4 regions of the Paenibacillus baimaensis genome follow, and region 1 is predicted to be linked to each of the others. Evidence: riboswitches for the same ligand, from Rfam matches in the RefSeq annotation. Region 1 holds a riboswitch; each other region holds the start of a gene.

Region 1 (3,789 bases):
CCAACAAACGCAACGACGCCCGATACAGATACAGCAGCTGCGGTTACCAAGGTAGCTGCGATCAATACCGTCAGCTTGGTGCGTTCGACGTTAACCCCCATATGCGCGGCTTGGGCTTCTCCCAGGGAGAGTAGATTCATCGCGCGTCCAAACAACAGCAGCAGCAAAGCACCAAGCACCAAATACGGCAGTAAAATCAAAGAATAGGACCAACCCCGCAGTGTCAAGCTGCCCATCAGCCAGAACACGATCTCGTTGACAACCTGCTTCGACATCGACACCATCAAGGCTACAAAAGCACCCAAAAACGCTTGCATCACAACACCGGATAAAATAACAGTTTCGATCTGCAGCTTCCCGTCCATACGGGCTAGCAGCAGTACCGTCAAGAGCGACGCCATGCCTGTGCCGAATGCTACGGCTGGTATCGTCCAAATGCCCAATAAAGAAAACTGAAGTCCGAATAAGATCAGGAAGGAAGCACCCACAGCGGCCCCCGAGGAAACACCTAACGTATATGGATCAGCCAGTGGGTTGCGCAGCACCCCTTGGAAAGCCGCACCAGCAACTCCAAGCGAAGCACCTACCAATACACCAAGCACCACCCTCGGAAACCGTACCCGCCAAACGATCTGCTCAGAGGAAGCTTCCCAATTCACCGATATATGGTCGCCTATCCATGGAAGCTGGTGAGCCACGATCCCCCAAACCTGCAGTAGAGGGAGCTGGACCGTCCCAATCGATAAGGATAGCGTAATGGCAAGAAGAAGGAGCAGCATGCCTGCCCCTCCCCAAATCAACAGCTTTTGCTTCATTTATTTCACCAATTCCGGGTATATGCCCTTGGCAATATCAACAAGACCTTGTGTGATCCGTGGCCCCGGACGACTGATCCAGTCTTTGTCGACACCCACGATCCGATTGTTTTTCACGGCATCGATTTTTTCCCAGCCGCTGCGTTCTTTAATAATTTGATCTAAAGTTTTTTTGGATTTGTCGTCGATCAAATTGCTCGGGTACAAAATAATCTGCGGATTGGCGGCGATCACCTTTTCTTCATTCAGCTGCGAATAGCCGGCCATTTCTCCATAAATATTGATACCCCCGGATAACGTAATCAGCTCGTCCATGAATTCGCCTTTACCAACTGTCCAGCCTGGTGAGAATTCAAGCAATACGCGTTTTTTCTGCTCCGGTTGCAGGTTCTTGACGGCATCCGTCACCTTTTGGCGATCTGCCTTCATCTCGGCAACCAGCTTCTCCGCCTGTTCCTGCTTATTGAAAATTTGACCGAACACCAGCGTATTATTCAACACATCGTCGACAGTTTTCGGATCTACCTTGAACACATTCAATTTCAGCGAACGCAGCTGCTCCACGGCTGGTATTTTCATCGACACGCCTGTAACAATCAGATCCGCATTCGATGCCAGCAGCGCTTCCTCATTAGGCTTGACGATGCTGCCCATCTTCGGCTTCTTCAAAGCCTCTGCCGGATAATCGCAAAAATCCGATACTCCATAAACCTGCTCACCCAAGCCGAGCGCGAACAGCGTCTCCGTCTCACTTGGAGAAATCGATACCAGTCTGGCAGGCGCTTTGTCAAAAATAAATTCCTTCCCTGTCGCGTCCTTCACTTTGAGCGGATAGACTGTCGCTTTAGCAGCTGGGGCTGCTGCTGTCTCCCCATTAGGCAAACCCTGGCCAGTACCCGTCTTCGGTGGTTCAACAAGCTCTCCCTTGCCTGGTGATACGCTTAAGTTCCCGCAGCCTGCTATGATCAGCAGCACAATCATACCAATCAGCACAACCAGCTTCGAACCGTAGCGCTGCATCTTGCTTATATTCCCTAGCTTCATCTTAAAGCTCCTTCCTCGCTTCCCCCAACAAAAGAAAAACCTCTCGCTTCTTTTCACAAAGAAACAAGAGGGGCATGCGCTAAATAAACGATTACACCAAGCTCGAAGAGCCTGCGATCATTCAAACGCGACGCTCCTTTTTCCTCGAAAGGGACAGTCTTTGCAGTGAACAGGCAGGTTTCCTGACTTGAGAGTTTGTAACCGATTGACGATTTCTCCTTTACAGTGGCGGGACCGCGCCGGATTTGCACCAGCTTCCCTTTTAACCCGATAAGCGACAGCTTACAGGCACCTGTTCAAACTTTATTAAGTTGTTATTTTTGGGCAATTACTTTTAAAACCTGCATGACCAAATCCTGCTTCTTCGCATTAGCCGGTACAAACGCAATCAGATCTTTACCATTGAGCTTTAAATCTGTCAACCACTTCGTTTGTTCCAGAGGTATACCATAGAGATGCTTCTCGACGCCTCCGGATTTTCCATCCACGGGGATCTCCATCACACCATCAGGGAAATCCTCGGCTTTGGCTACCGCATCCAGACTGACATAACCGCCCTGCTGACCGAGCGCCTTGAACTGCTCCTTAGGTACGACAATGATTCCGTTATCGCCAGCGGCAATTTCAACGATCAGCTTTTCCATGGAAAAAATAGGCGTTGTTTGTATTTTAACCGTTGGTGCTTGTCCAAGCTTTTCTACCAGACTAGCCTCCAGCTTATCGCCCACTTCACTTGGGATGCCACTGCTCGACATCATAAATATCGGCACATCCGCCTTCGGCCCCCCACAGCCTGTCAAAATCAGCAATAAAATCAACCCTAAACATGCAAATTTCGCCTTCATCTGTCTCTCCTCCCAGACCAACCAACCAGCCGTCCGTACTGAAATCTCACCTCACATCTTATCACAAAAGCCATCATTCCACAAAAACTAATGCGTATGACAAACACCCTCCAAGCCGTTCAGGCTCAAAGGGTTATCTCGAATCCAACCTCATACACAAACACATCATTACAATACTTCGGCAACTTCAGGAAAGCAGCAGCCTTTAATCCTGATACGTCACTTTAATTGGCGTCCACTCGGCAATAACCGTCTGGCCATGGACCGATACGCTGCCCTCAGGGGTCAAATCCTTTTCCGTCATAATTCCAAGCGCAACCGTGAATTGATTCAACTTGATTGGCACCTGCCGTTCTCGCCGAACTTCGACACCATTAACCGCAAAAATAACCTCGTCATTTCCACGATGATACGTAATTCGATACGTATTGAACTCTCGCGGCTGAAAATCCGTCTCTTCCTTGAAAATACAAAAGAATCTGGTTTTGTCCGACTCAGGAACCTCGACGCCAGGAAAAGGAAGAATTCCATAGACGCTAGCATAAGTATCATTTCCCACAAAAAAATCAAGCGCTGCGCCTGTAGTAAAATCCAGCAAATTCAGTGAAACAAAACCATCATACAAATCGTGGGCCGCTGTCCCCGTTGTTCTCGAACGGATTTGCAGCTCAAAGCTGACCTCGCCTGCTTCCGGCACCTGAACAGCATCCACTGAATAATACATATGCTTCGCATTGTCCAGGAACTGCACATGATCATGCTTGCGGCTGAGCGGTGCTCGTACATATAAAATTCCATTACGAACGATAACTACAGCGTTTGGCTCCCGATAATTCCAGAAGGAACCGTCCTGCAGCGGAAATCCGCCAATTTTCCAGACATCCTTGCCAGACAAAATGTTATGAAAATCTCCTAATATGTGCTCTCTGCTCATCCAAGCCGCCTCTTTCTCTGGTTGAATTTACTGAAAAATCCCATGTGCCAGCAGCGTCAGAATCATGATCGACCCACAGCGGACTGTAACACGTAGTGAAGCTCCCATCAAGGGCAGGTAAGCGACCGAAGGATTCTCTGACTTCAGCATA
Region 2 (3,789 bases), on a different contig from region 1:
CGGGATCATGGTAATGATAAATATCCGCATCCTGTCTCAAACATTCCCGAAACACCCTTATCGTTGTAAACAGCATGCGAGTGAGACGTCTTGAAGAACCTTTGCCAACACCGATGACCTGAATGCCATTGATAAGCTCATTTTTATCATGTGCGGCGATCAGTCTGACATCGTGACCGTAATTTTGCAGCGTGCTGCACTCTTTAAAGGTTATACGTGTATCATAGACATGGTGGACAGATGTGAAGTGGACAATTTTCATACTTGAACCGGCTCCTTTTGTTTAAGTGCACGAGATCGACGGGTGGGAATTTTCAATATGCCAGCTCCAAGAGATAACCCAATGACAAACCAGAAATATTTCATAATCGTCGTTTCTAGAAAAAACGATTCAACCATATAGGCAATCAGCAAGCCTTTGAGCAGCAGGTTCAAATTGCTTTCGGATGAAGCCCTGAACGTACGCCACAGGGAGGCTAGCATGAGGGCCAGACCAATAATTCCCGTCTGAATCGCAGCTCCCAAATAAATGTTGTGGGCTCCGTATGGTGGATATTCTTGATACTTGTGATAAGTACCTGACCCCGTGCCGATAATCAGATGGTCCGCGAATACACCAATAGCGTGTTCCCAAATCATCGTTCTGCCGGACCCTCCGCTGTCTACTGCCTGCTCAGAACGGGCTGTAATAATATGTTCAAGCTCAGGGATGGAAGTAACCCCAAACAACACAATTCCGCTGACCAGAATGACGGCGACTGCCTTTTTCCAGTTAAAATTAGCGAGCAGCATAAACAGTAGAGCGGCAGCTAATCCCATCCAGGCGCTGCGCGTACCAGAGAGAATGACGGCTGTGATTTGAATCAGGGCAATCGGAATTAACCCAACCCTGAGTAAAATTGATTTGCTGTGCAATACACAGTGGATAAGGTACAGCAGGCCGGGAATAATCATGGCGGCAAAATGGGCAACGCTTTGTTCCTCGAAGGCGCCGGTACGTGTACCCTCTGTCAGATCAGCGCCTTGCATGAAATTCACGATGCTATATAATGAAGTAATTGTTGTGGCAATACTGTAAAAGGCTAATAGAATGGGGATCCGTTTCGGGTTTTGATGTAGTAAATTGACCATCAACACCAACATAAAGAACAATTGCACATAAGTTGCAACGCTGAACCATACTGCGGCGAAGAAAGCATCAGGCGTCCAGAGGATGCTGGCTATGTTCCATACCAACCATACCCACCAAACGGCCGGTATGAGATTAAACTTGATTTGGCGGAAATGGGTAATCAGATATACAGCTGCAAAAAGAAGGCCGAACCCCTTGGTCAAAGTATTAAAAATCCCCCCCACCCTAAGAATATCCTCGAAAGGAATTGCCACCGAGTAAGCCACAAGAGGAATAAAAGGATATCGAAGAGAGAGGAACAACCCGTAAGTTAATGCTATCGCAATCAATATAATGAGCAAGGAATCCGTCATAATACCGGCTGCCAGAATCCCAATACAAAGCAACGATAACATCACGTACAGCAGTCCTGTTCGCTGTAATACCAATATTGCCACGCCCTATCATAATTAGTATAAAAGTGGAATTTGCTTAATATCCTACTTAATAAGTATTCAAAAATTTTCATACTCACATCTTTGACACGTTTTGTAACAAGTATCTATAAATGAATAATACGATACGTTTTGTATCAAGTCAATAGCCAGCTTTTATTTATTTGTTGAAATTCAGCCACTATCCATTAATGATATCATTAGACAAAGCTTCCTTACGGGTGATATGATGAAACTAGACAATTGTATACGTGATAGAATAGGTGCGAGTGCTGAGAAATCTCATTCGCTTAAAAGGGAAGCCGGTTAAAATCCGGCACGGACCCGCCACTGTAGAGAACGCTAATCGAGATTGGCAAATGCCTGAAAGATGGATCCACTGAAGCAGTATTAGTGCTTTGGGAAGGAATCGGGCACGATGTTCTGAGTCAGGAAACCTGCCTGTTTAAACAACACTGTTAACCTACGTGGATTTAGGCAAGTGTTAGAGACTGGCTTACTTACAGAGGTAAAGGGCAGAGAGCCTATTGTCGATACCCTGTATGTATGTGATGCAACAGCATTTCTAACACATTGGAAGTGCTTTTTTTGTTGTCATTTTATCGATGTGGATAGGGAAAGGATGTGCAGCTTGTGGCAGGGAAATTGCTGATTGTCGGTTTTGGACCCGGCAGCTTTGAACATATAACGAAACGGGCTCGTGAAGCGCTCCAGGAGAGCGATGTAATCATCGGTTACAACACCTACGTAGACTTAATCAGCGGTTTGCTGAGCGATCAGCAAATTGTAAGAACGGGTATGACTGAGGAAGTAAGCCGTGCTCAAGAGGCGGTGCGGCAGGCGGAAGCAGGGAAAAAGGTTGCGGTCATTTCGAGCGGTGACGCTGGTGTATACGGAATGGCGGGTCTGGTGTACGAAGTACTGATGGAAAAGGGTTGGCACCCGGAGGGCGGCGTGGAGGTTGAGATTATTCCCGGTATTTCGGCGATTAACTCATCGGCATCACTGCTGGGCGCTCCGATTATGCATGATTCCTGCACGATCAGTCTTAGCGACCATTTGACGCCTTGGGAACTGATTGAGCGGCGTGTTGAAGCGGCTGGACAGGCGGACTTCGTAATCGCCTTGTACAATCCGCGAAGCGGCAGACGTACTCGGCAAATTGTGGAGACACAGCGGATTCTGCTGAAGTATCGTTCACCGGAAACACCAGTCGGTATTGTGAAAAGCGCGTATCGGGATCGTCAGCATATCGTACTGACGAATCTGCGGGATATGCTGGATCACGATATTGGCATGTTGACTACGGTCATTATCGGCAATTCGTCGACAATGGTCTATGACGGATTGATGATTACGCCTCGTGGCTACCAACGCAAGTACACGCTTGGTGCCGACGTGCAGCCACTGCGGCCGCATCAGAGGCTGCGGCAGGAAGCAGAGCCTTGGGCGCTGGAGCAGCTGCCAGAGGAAGCAAATGATGAGTACGATGATGAGGAATGGGAATCCGAAGAAGAAGGAGACTCCCTGATTGAGGATATAGACGATGAGGAATGGGATGACGAGGAGGATGAGCGCATCCCGAACGTTGGGTCGACGTCAGCAGCAATCCGCCAGCCAGGTACCCTGTTAACGAGCTCCGCATCGCCAGGCCCGGGAACAACAGGTACACCGAAGCTGGCAGGTGTGTCCACTGCTGTTGAGCCGAGTGCTGTAGCAGTAGCAGAACGCCACGTCAGTTCAGATCCACTGCTGCTGGCCATGGAGGCTCTGCAGCTTGTGGATCGAAGGAATGGAGTGGGAGTAACCAACACGTTGGCGGCTCCATCTGCGGTGACTGCATCAACAGATGAACCAGCACGATCTGCAGCACCTGCTGCGGTCACCGCAGGTTTGTTCAGGCAGCAGTCGATCTTTGAGCTGGCCGTCAGCCCAGGCGTGGCCAACAAGCAGTTCACGGCGAAGCAGATGCTGACTTTGGCAGCCGTTGTCGGCGACAAGGGATCGATGGAATATACACCACATCATCAACTGATCTTGCGTGTGCCTACAGACAATCCGGCAGAGATTACGGATAAGCTTAGGATGGAAGGCTTTTTGCTGGCTCCGATTGGCGATGTCGCACAGGTAAAGGCTTGCGATTTTTGCAATGGAGAGAAGGGTGAGTCTATTCCTTATGCAGAGGAACTGCAGGCGAAGCTCGGTGGGCTGGGCGTTCCCAAA
Region 3 (3,789 bases), on a different contig from region 1:
CTGCCTCGAGGACCGCTTCCTTATGCGCATAATTGGGGCTCGATACAATGATCGCATCCACATCCTTACGGCTAACCAGATCCTCCAGACGATGCTCAACCCTGCAATCAACCTCCATGGCAAGAGCCGCTGTGCTGCCCCCGCTGCCTCCGTAGACCGCTACAACCGTCGCTCCTTCCAGCTTATGCAAAATACGCGCAAATTCAGCGCCAAAAAAACCGCAGCCTACAATACCAAAACCAACATTTTTCATGTAAACGCTTCCTTTCTTCTATTTATTCCATTGCGTTGGATCAACAAATTGGCGAGGAATATCAGCAAAAGCTTGCTCAACACGCTCTCGTGTCCGTTCGGAAAGAGCGGGACGGTTCAAAAGCTCCAGGTTATGCTGGATTTGCTCAGGAGTTTCCGCACCGATAACCAGACAATGAACATTCTCCAAATCGCGAACATAGCTCATAGCAAGCTCTGCGACGGATATGCCTTCCTCCAGTGCCAGCCTGTGAAGAGTCTCAAGCAGAATGCTCCCATCAGCTTGAATGGCCTCTGGCAGCGCATCCTTCTCCAGAAAAAACAGACCCTGCAAAAACACACTTCGAACGACTATCCATTTCCCCCTGCTGGTAAAATCATCGAGCGCGCCGCAATGAACCATTCGTCTGTCAAACAAGTTAAGAGGAAGCTGCACCATGTCAAATATATCATCCTGCACCAATCCGGCGCTGTAGGCATACTGCTCGACAGGATCGGCTCCAAACGATATGCCGGCTCTTTGAATGAAACCCTCCTTCTGCAGCTTGTGTAGTATACGGTTCACCTTGTCTCCGTATACTTGCAGCATAACAGGATCATGAATCATTAATGCAGACAAAGAATCGACCTTCAGACGGCAAATAATTCGTTCGGTCGTCTGCACCATCTGACGCTCCAGCTCCAGCTCGGAGGTGTGATGAAGATCAACCTTCAGCTTTGATGCTATAAACGGCGGTTGTTTACCTATGAAAAAGCGACCCAGCTTCAGTTCTGCATCTCCATACTCATGAGCTGTGTCATAACAATTAATACCTGTATGCTCGCAATATTCAAGTAAGGCGCTCCCATCCACAGTACCGAGGCGATTGTTAATTCCATAGCTGCCCAGTCCCAATTGTGCAGTACCCAGCATATATCGTGATAATTTCAGTCCATTGCGTTCGATATACGGTACAGCCGTGCCGATCATCGTTTTCCTCCTGTCTTGTATCTTCTTCCACCCTTGGATATAGTTTGGATTTCAACAACAGTATTATGGTCTGACCATATTATTTAAATTTTATACTCTTACCCGGCAAGTTGTCAATACAAGTTTGTCATCGTTTGTCCGAATTTTTAGACTTCGCTATCCGATTTAAATGGAGCTGCTTGTATGCACTATTAATGGTTGTACAAACCGATAATTCCAAAACCATAACGATAATGACAGCTGCAATTTTTATTTCACTTACTCGATATTTGTATTGCATAAGATATTAATATTGTTTATGATCAAGGTTGATAATTGAATATTTGTGGGAACAGGTGCTTCAGCAAGCTGAAGCTTAAAAGGGAAGTTCGGTGCAATGCCGACGCGGTCCCGCCACTGTAACGGAGAAGTCCTCAACGATAATGCCACTGATCTTAGCAAGGTTAAGATTGGGAAGGCCGTTGATGATCATGATCCCGAAGCCAGGAGACCTGCCAGTTCTGACAACACTGCTTTTACCTACGAAGGATAGGGAGGTGTTAAGGACGGCCAAAAGTTTCATACAATAAAACTATGGGCATCTTTACCTTTTTCTTGTTATAGGGTAACGATGTCTTTTTTGCATTGTATACGATGTTCCGGCTTTAACAAGGTGGCACAGGAAATACAATTATGAGAAGGAACACAGGAGGAGACAAACAAGATGTTGATTTATTTAAAGAAAACTAGTTGGTTCACATTCGTTTTGACTTTACTCATCGCATTATCCGCTTGCAGCACGGCTACAAACTCGGCTAGTTCAGGTACAGGTGCTAACAATGCCGCAGCAGGTACAAGCTCCGCGATGGCCGATCAGCAGGTGCTGAAATATGTTACCTTGAATATGCCCCGCTCGTTGGATCCAACTAATGTAGATGCACAACGAATTACGTCGGACGGGATTGCCGAGCCATTGGTCATGCTCAATGATGATGCGACCTTACGTCCATGGCTGGCCAAGTCATGGAAAAACGTAGAGCCTACCCTTTGGGAAATGGAGCTGCAGCCTAATGTGAAGTTTTGGAGCGGAGCAGTGATGGATGCGGCAGCAGTCAAAGCAGCGCTCGAACGCCATCAGAAGCTGAACAAGCGGGCTTCCTCACAGATCGGCGGCGTGGAGTTCATCGTCAAGGATGCATTGCACATTCAGTTCAAAACACCTAAGCCTGACCCGGCTTTTATTTTCAAGCTTACCGGATTTGCAATCCATAATGCGGCTGAGGCGGATCGTCTTGGCGATAAGTTTAATAAAGAAGCCGATTTAACCGGATTTATGAAACCCACGCAATTTATTCCCGGCGAGCTGCTGATTGCCGAAGCCGTTCCCACATATTGGGGCACGAAGCCGAAGCTTCAGCGTGTCGAGGCAAGGCTGGGTTCCGATGGTCAAGGTCGCCTGCTCGCTATGAAAAGCGGAGATACTGACGCCGATATGAATGTGGAGGTTGAACAACGGATTGCCTATGAAAAGGATAAAAAATTCAATGTGCTGTACCCTCCGGGCTCAACGCGCAATTTATGGCTGAACATTAAAAAGGTTCCCGCTTTTCAAGACCCCAAGGTTCGCTTGGCTATAAGCCTGGCCTTGGATCGCAAAGAGCTCATTGACGGTGTGAGCCGTGGATTTGCGGAGCCCGTGACAGGCCACTTCCCGAAGGGACTTCCGTATGCACTGGACAAAGGGCCGGAATCCGACCGTGCCAAGGCAGCGCAGCTGCTTGAAGAAGCAGGCTGGAAAGCCGGAGCAGACGGTGTTCGTACCAAGGATGGTCAAAAGCTGCAGTTCAAGCTGCTGACTTACTCGTTCTTTCAGCCAACTGCTGTAGCTTTGCAAAGCCAGTTAAAGGCTGTCGGCGTTAATATTGAAATTGCACCTGTTGAAACAACAGCTTCGAATCAGTTAATGCTTGACGGCAATTTCGAGATGGCTACCTACTGCTCCTGCGGCAGTGTAACCGGAGATATCGGAGGCCAATTGAAATCGTACTACCGGAGTGGCATTGTCAGCAATTATGGTGGATACAGCAATCCTGAGGTGGACAAGCTGATCGATCAGCTGTCAGCTGAATTTGATACCAACAAGCAAAATGAGCTGGCGAATCAAGTTCAGAAGATCGTACTGGATGAAACCGCAATCGTATATATGTATAACTCGGCAAGCTGGGGCTCGGCCTACAACAACAAGGTGAAAGGCATAGATGAGAACCTGAGAACGAAGATTGTACCGGAAATGTACATCAGCAAATGAGTATTTTCAAATATCTGCTCATTCGTATAGCGGTCACCATTCCTGTACTTCTCGGTGTCACTCTGCTCATATTTTCGTTATTACGTTTTATTCCAGGTGACCCTGCGCAGATGATTTTGCTGACGATGTTTGATCCCGGGGCAACCGTGACTGATCTGGATGTCGATGCCGCTATCCTGCGCAAGCAGCTGGGGCTTGATCAGCCTTTTGCGGTTCAATATTTGACATGGCTGAAGGAGATCGTTTCCGGTAATCTGGGAACCTCCTTTCGCAGCCGTAC
Region 4 (3,789 bases), on a different contig from region 1:
CAGGTGACGATATTTCCTTCACGCAGCCCTTTGGCCCTTGCCGTCAATATATAGTTGTGGTTCATCGTTTCCAGCAAGGTAGACCGTGTTAACCGCATCAATACGGCGCTCGTTCCTGAAGCAAGCACAATCGCCGGCATGACCAGATGCTTCCATGTACCGTATCCACTGGTCGGCAGCAGATGGAGCTTTTCCGAAAATAACGTAATCAGCAGGATGGCCATCCAAAAGCCGGGAATCGATACCAGCAGCATGGCAGCGGCACGTCCAGCATGGTCAATCCAGCCGTTTTTCTTTAAGGCCATCAGCATGCCTGCCGGAATCCCTGTACCGACCGCCAACACAACAGCAAGCAGAGCTACAGAAAGTGTGACAGGCAGACGGCGAATAATCTCACCGCTTACCGAATCCTTCGTCATGTAGGAGGTGCCCAGATCGCCTTGTACAGCTCTGTTAAGCCATCGTCCATATTGAACGGGGATCGGGTCGTTCAACCCAAGCTCCTCCCGCTTCACTGCAACCTCCTGCTCGGTAGGCTCTTTAATTCCGCTTAAGCTCAGCGCCTCTACAGCAGGATCGCCGGGAGAGACCAGATTCAGCATAAAAGCAATCAGCGATATACCGATCAGCACAGGAATAGCGGCCGTTATTCGGCGGAACACATATAGCATGCTACTTAGCCCATTCCAATTGCGGCAGAGTAGTGCCATAAATCGTCGCTTGATAGCCTTTAATCTTCTTGTTGTAAGCAATCAGGCTGGCATCATTGAACAGCGGAATTGTTGGCAAGTCCTGTACCGCCAAAGCTTGCAGCTCATTATAAATCTTGGCTCTCTCATCCATGCCAAGCGCATCCTTAGCCTCTTTAAGCAATTGATCCACACGGTCATTTTTGTAGCCCAGACTATAGCTCTTGTTGCTTGAACCTGTACTGCCCAAATAATTGGTGAACAGTGTGAACGGATCTCCGTTGGGAAGTCCTTGTGTGGCCAAAGCCAGATTATATTCGCCCTTACTCTGTGCTTCCTTGAATGCAGCGCCATCCAGAATACGGATGTCCACATCAAGGGAAAGCTCCTTGAATACCGCCTGCAGCAGCTCGGCCTGCGCTTTATAAGGATAACGGTCCAGCCCATAGGTCGGTACGATCAAATCGACCTTTTCACGTTTGCCGCCAAGCGCTTCAGCAGCTAATTTATTGGCTTCCGCCAAATTATAGTCCACTTTAAAATCCTTATAGAAAGGAGACGTTACATTCAGGAAATTAACCGTAGCGGTAGGGTAGCCCAAATAAAGCTCCTTCACCAATTGTTGGCGATCAATCGCCAGCGAAATCGCTTGCCGCAGCTTTGGATTGTCAAAAGGCGGCTTTTTGCCGTTCGGGTGCAGGTAGTGGGAAATCGTCGATTTCGCTACTGAAACCTCAAACTGCTTGTCCTTCAACAGCTCCTTGGCCAAGGCAGGAGGAATTGCACCCAAATCCATAACACCCATAATTTCACCTGATTTTAGAGCCGACAATCTTGTATCCGGGTCGGGAATAACACGGACGCGAATCGTCTTCGTTTTGGCTTTATCGCCATAATATCCATCATAAGCTTCCAGCAGCGCATATTGATCCTTCTCGTGCTTGATCAGCTTGAAAGGTCCTGTCCCTTGCGGCAATCCGTTAAAATCACCTTTTTCGTTAAAATTTTTGGGACTGTAGATCGGACTGGAGAAGTTAACCATCGAATACAACAGGGTTGGCTGCGGCGTCTCGAAGCTCAGCTTAAACGACATGTCGTCAACCTTGGTTACCTCTTTTAAACCGGGGTACGAGCTTTTAATGTCCAGTGTATAAAAGGGTGAGCTTTTGGGACTGGCAAGCTTATAACGGTTAAAATTGGCGATAACTGCATCGGCATTCAGCTTTTCTCCATCATGAAAAGTTACATTAGGGCGAAGCTGGAACGTCCACTCTTTGCCGTCCTCCGACATTTTCCAGGAAGCAGCGAGCTTAGGCGCAGGCTTACCGTCTTCGCCTGCTGTAATCAGCGGTTCCCATACATAGAGAATTGTGCTCGTGTAATAAGCATCCTGTGGACCCGGAGCCAGGTCGCGTGGAGCCGCCAATACGACCTCAGTTGGCTGTACTTGGCTGGGTGCTGCCGGTGGCTGCTCCGCCGTTTGCGGGCTCGGACTGCTGCAGCCCCATAAAGCGATTGCCATGCCGGCGCTTAACAGTCCTATCTTTGCATATTGTCGTGTTTGCTGGTACAACTTGCTTATCATGTTTCTTAAACCTTCTCTCATTTAGTAGTTACCTATTTTCATTACATACAGATACAGATACAGATACAAAAAAGACATCGTTCACCTCTGCCGTACAAAGGTAAACGATGCCCGTGATCGTATAGGCTATTGCTAACGATGGCTGTCTTTAACACCTTCCTATCTTCCGTAGGTTAAGCAGTGTCTGTCGAATAGGCAGGTCTCCTGGCTCCAGATTCATAGTCGACAAGCACCTTCCCGATCTTGCGATCAGTGGCATTTACGCTTTGACTCCTCTGTTACAGTGGCGGGACCGCATCGGTTTTTCACCGAACTTCCCTATTAAGCTCTGAGCGAGATTGCGATACAGAGCACCTATTCACATAATATGTAATTGTTACTATTAAGAATATACACTACTATTCTCTATTAATCAATGGAAGGTGTACAAGTATTTAAGAAACAGCAAATAGGCCAGCTATATACGAAGCCGACCTGACTCTTACCATAATCATGTGGGATCGGAGTTGCTGCCGGCTGGCTCCCCGGTTGTTGACAAAAGCTTGTATTGCTGAGGCGTAATCCCCTCCCTTTTCTTAAACTTACGGATAAAATAAGTCTGATCAGCGTAACCAACCTGCTCTGTCACCTCTTTTACCGTCCAGTTGTTCGTTTGCAATAGTTCCTTCGCCTTTTCCATTCGAAGCTCGTCTACATATTCACTGATGCCAATCCCCATCTGATTCTTGAAATAACGGGACAAATAGGAGGGCGATAGCGAGAACTGCTCTGCGATTTTACTCAGACTGAGCGTACCGTCCATGTAATTATCATGAATGTACGTAGACAGCTTGTCGCGCAGCTCAAAGTTTTTGCTTTCCTTTTTCATAGAAATGTCATCGGCCAGCCGACCGCAAAACCTCACAAAGGCTCGCTCAAACTCATCCAACGTCTCAAATTCAAAGGCACGCAGTGCAACCTTTTCCCTCTCCCCTTCGTGATTAAGCGGCAGGTTGATCTCCTCCAGCTGCTTGACTACCCCATCGAATAAGCGAAAACAGATGCTTTGCACAAAAGAAACCGCAAGATCATACCTGCGAATTTCAATCATCTCGTCATGAATGGCACGGATGGCCCCTTCTTTACTCCCCTGCTTTAGTGCTTTAACAAGCTGTTCCTCAAATTCATGCATAGGCTGAGACAACGAAGTTGGGGAAGGAAGGTCCTGGTATTGAATCACACAATTGTGTCCCTTCATAAACCGGTATTGGGCCGATTCATACGATTGCCTGAAATATTTAGGAATAGCAAGCGCATCCTCAAAAATATCACTGACCCCTACCGTCACCGTAAAAGGAAAGCTCTGCTCGAAAAATTGTCTCGTTTTCTCTGCTACCTCCGTTATCATGTGCAAGGGATCAACCATCTGCTCCATTCCGACCAGCACCACGACACCGTTATTTTCTGTCATATCGATTCCATACCCGTATCCGGCTTCAAGCGAAATCTCTTCCGCTACATTAATAATGCTGTATT

What was found. Region 1 has a riboswitch for cobalamin ahead of OB236_RS29515 (ABC transporter substrate-binding protein). Riboswitches for the same ligand answer to the same signal wherever they lie in the genome.
Region 2: it holds a riboswitch for cobalamin, as region 1 does, so the genes downstream of both, cobJ (precorrin-3B C(17)-methyltransferase) here and OB236_RS29515 (ABC transporter substrate-binding protein) in region 1, are expected to answer to the same signal.
Region 3: it holds a riboswitch for cobalamin, as region 1 does, so the genes downstream of both, OB236_RS17020 (ABC transporter substrate-binding protein) here and OB236_RS29515 (ABC transporter substrate-binding protein) in region 1, are expected to answer to the same signal.
Region 4: it holds a riboswitch for cobalamin, as region 1 does, so the genes downstream of both, OB236_RS01705 (ABC transporter substrate-binding protein) here and OB236_RS29515 (ABC transporter substrate-binding protein) in region 1, are expected to answer to the same signal.

What each region holds. Positions count from the first base shown of each region.
Region 1 covers NZ_JAOQIO010000103.1:26,977-30,765, reverse strand. Annotated here, with positions in the region: gene OB236_RS29520 (FecCD family ABC transporter permease) at 1-815, opposite strand, end outside; gene OB236_RS29515 (ABC transporter substrate-binding protein) at 816-1,859, opposite strand; cobalamin riboswitch at 2,015-2,170, opposite strand; gene OB236_RS29510 (hypothetical protein) at 2,174-2,704, opposite strand; gene OB236_RS29505 (DUF6081 family protein) at 2,910-3,638, opposite strand; gene OB236_RS29500 (prenyltransferase) at 3,666-3,789, opposite strand, start outside.
Region 2 covers NZ_JAOQIO010000077.1:262,086-265,874, forward strand. Annotated here, with positions in the region: gene OB236_RS19040 (glycosyltransferase family 4 protein) at 1-262, opposite strand, end outside; gene OB236_RS19045 (O-antigen ligase family protein) at 259-1,560, opposite strand; cobalamin riboswitch at 1,811-2,025, shown strand; gene cobJ (precorrin-3B C(17)-methyltransferase) at 2,200-3,789, shown strand, end outside.
Region 3 covers NZ_JAOQIO010000069.1:29,569-33,357, reverse strand. Annotated here, with positions in the region: gene OB236_RS17030 (Gfo/Idh/MocA family protein) at 1-253, opposite strand, end outside; gene OB236_RS17025 (aldo/keto reductase) at 272-1,222, opposite strand; cobalamin riboswitch at 1,539-1,735, shown strand; gene OB236_RS17020 (ABC transporter substrate-binding protein) at 1,926-3,509, shown strand; gene nikB (nickel ABC transporter permease) at 3,506-3,789, shown strand, end outside.
Region 4 covers NZ_JAOQIO010000006.1:119,793-123,581, forward strand. Annotated here, with positions in the region: gene nikB (nickel ABC transporter permease) at 1-671, opposite strand, end outside; gene OB236_RS01705 (ABC transporter substrate-binding protein) at 673-2,274, opposite strand; cobalamin riboswitch at 2,452-2,647, opposite strand; gene OB236_RS01710 (AraC family transcriptional regulator) at 2,765-3,789, opposite strand, start outside.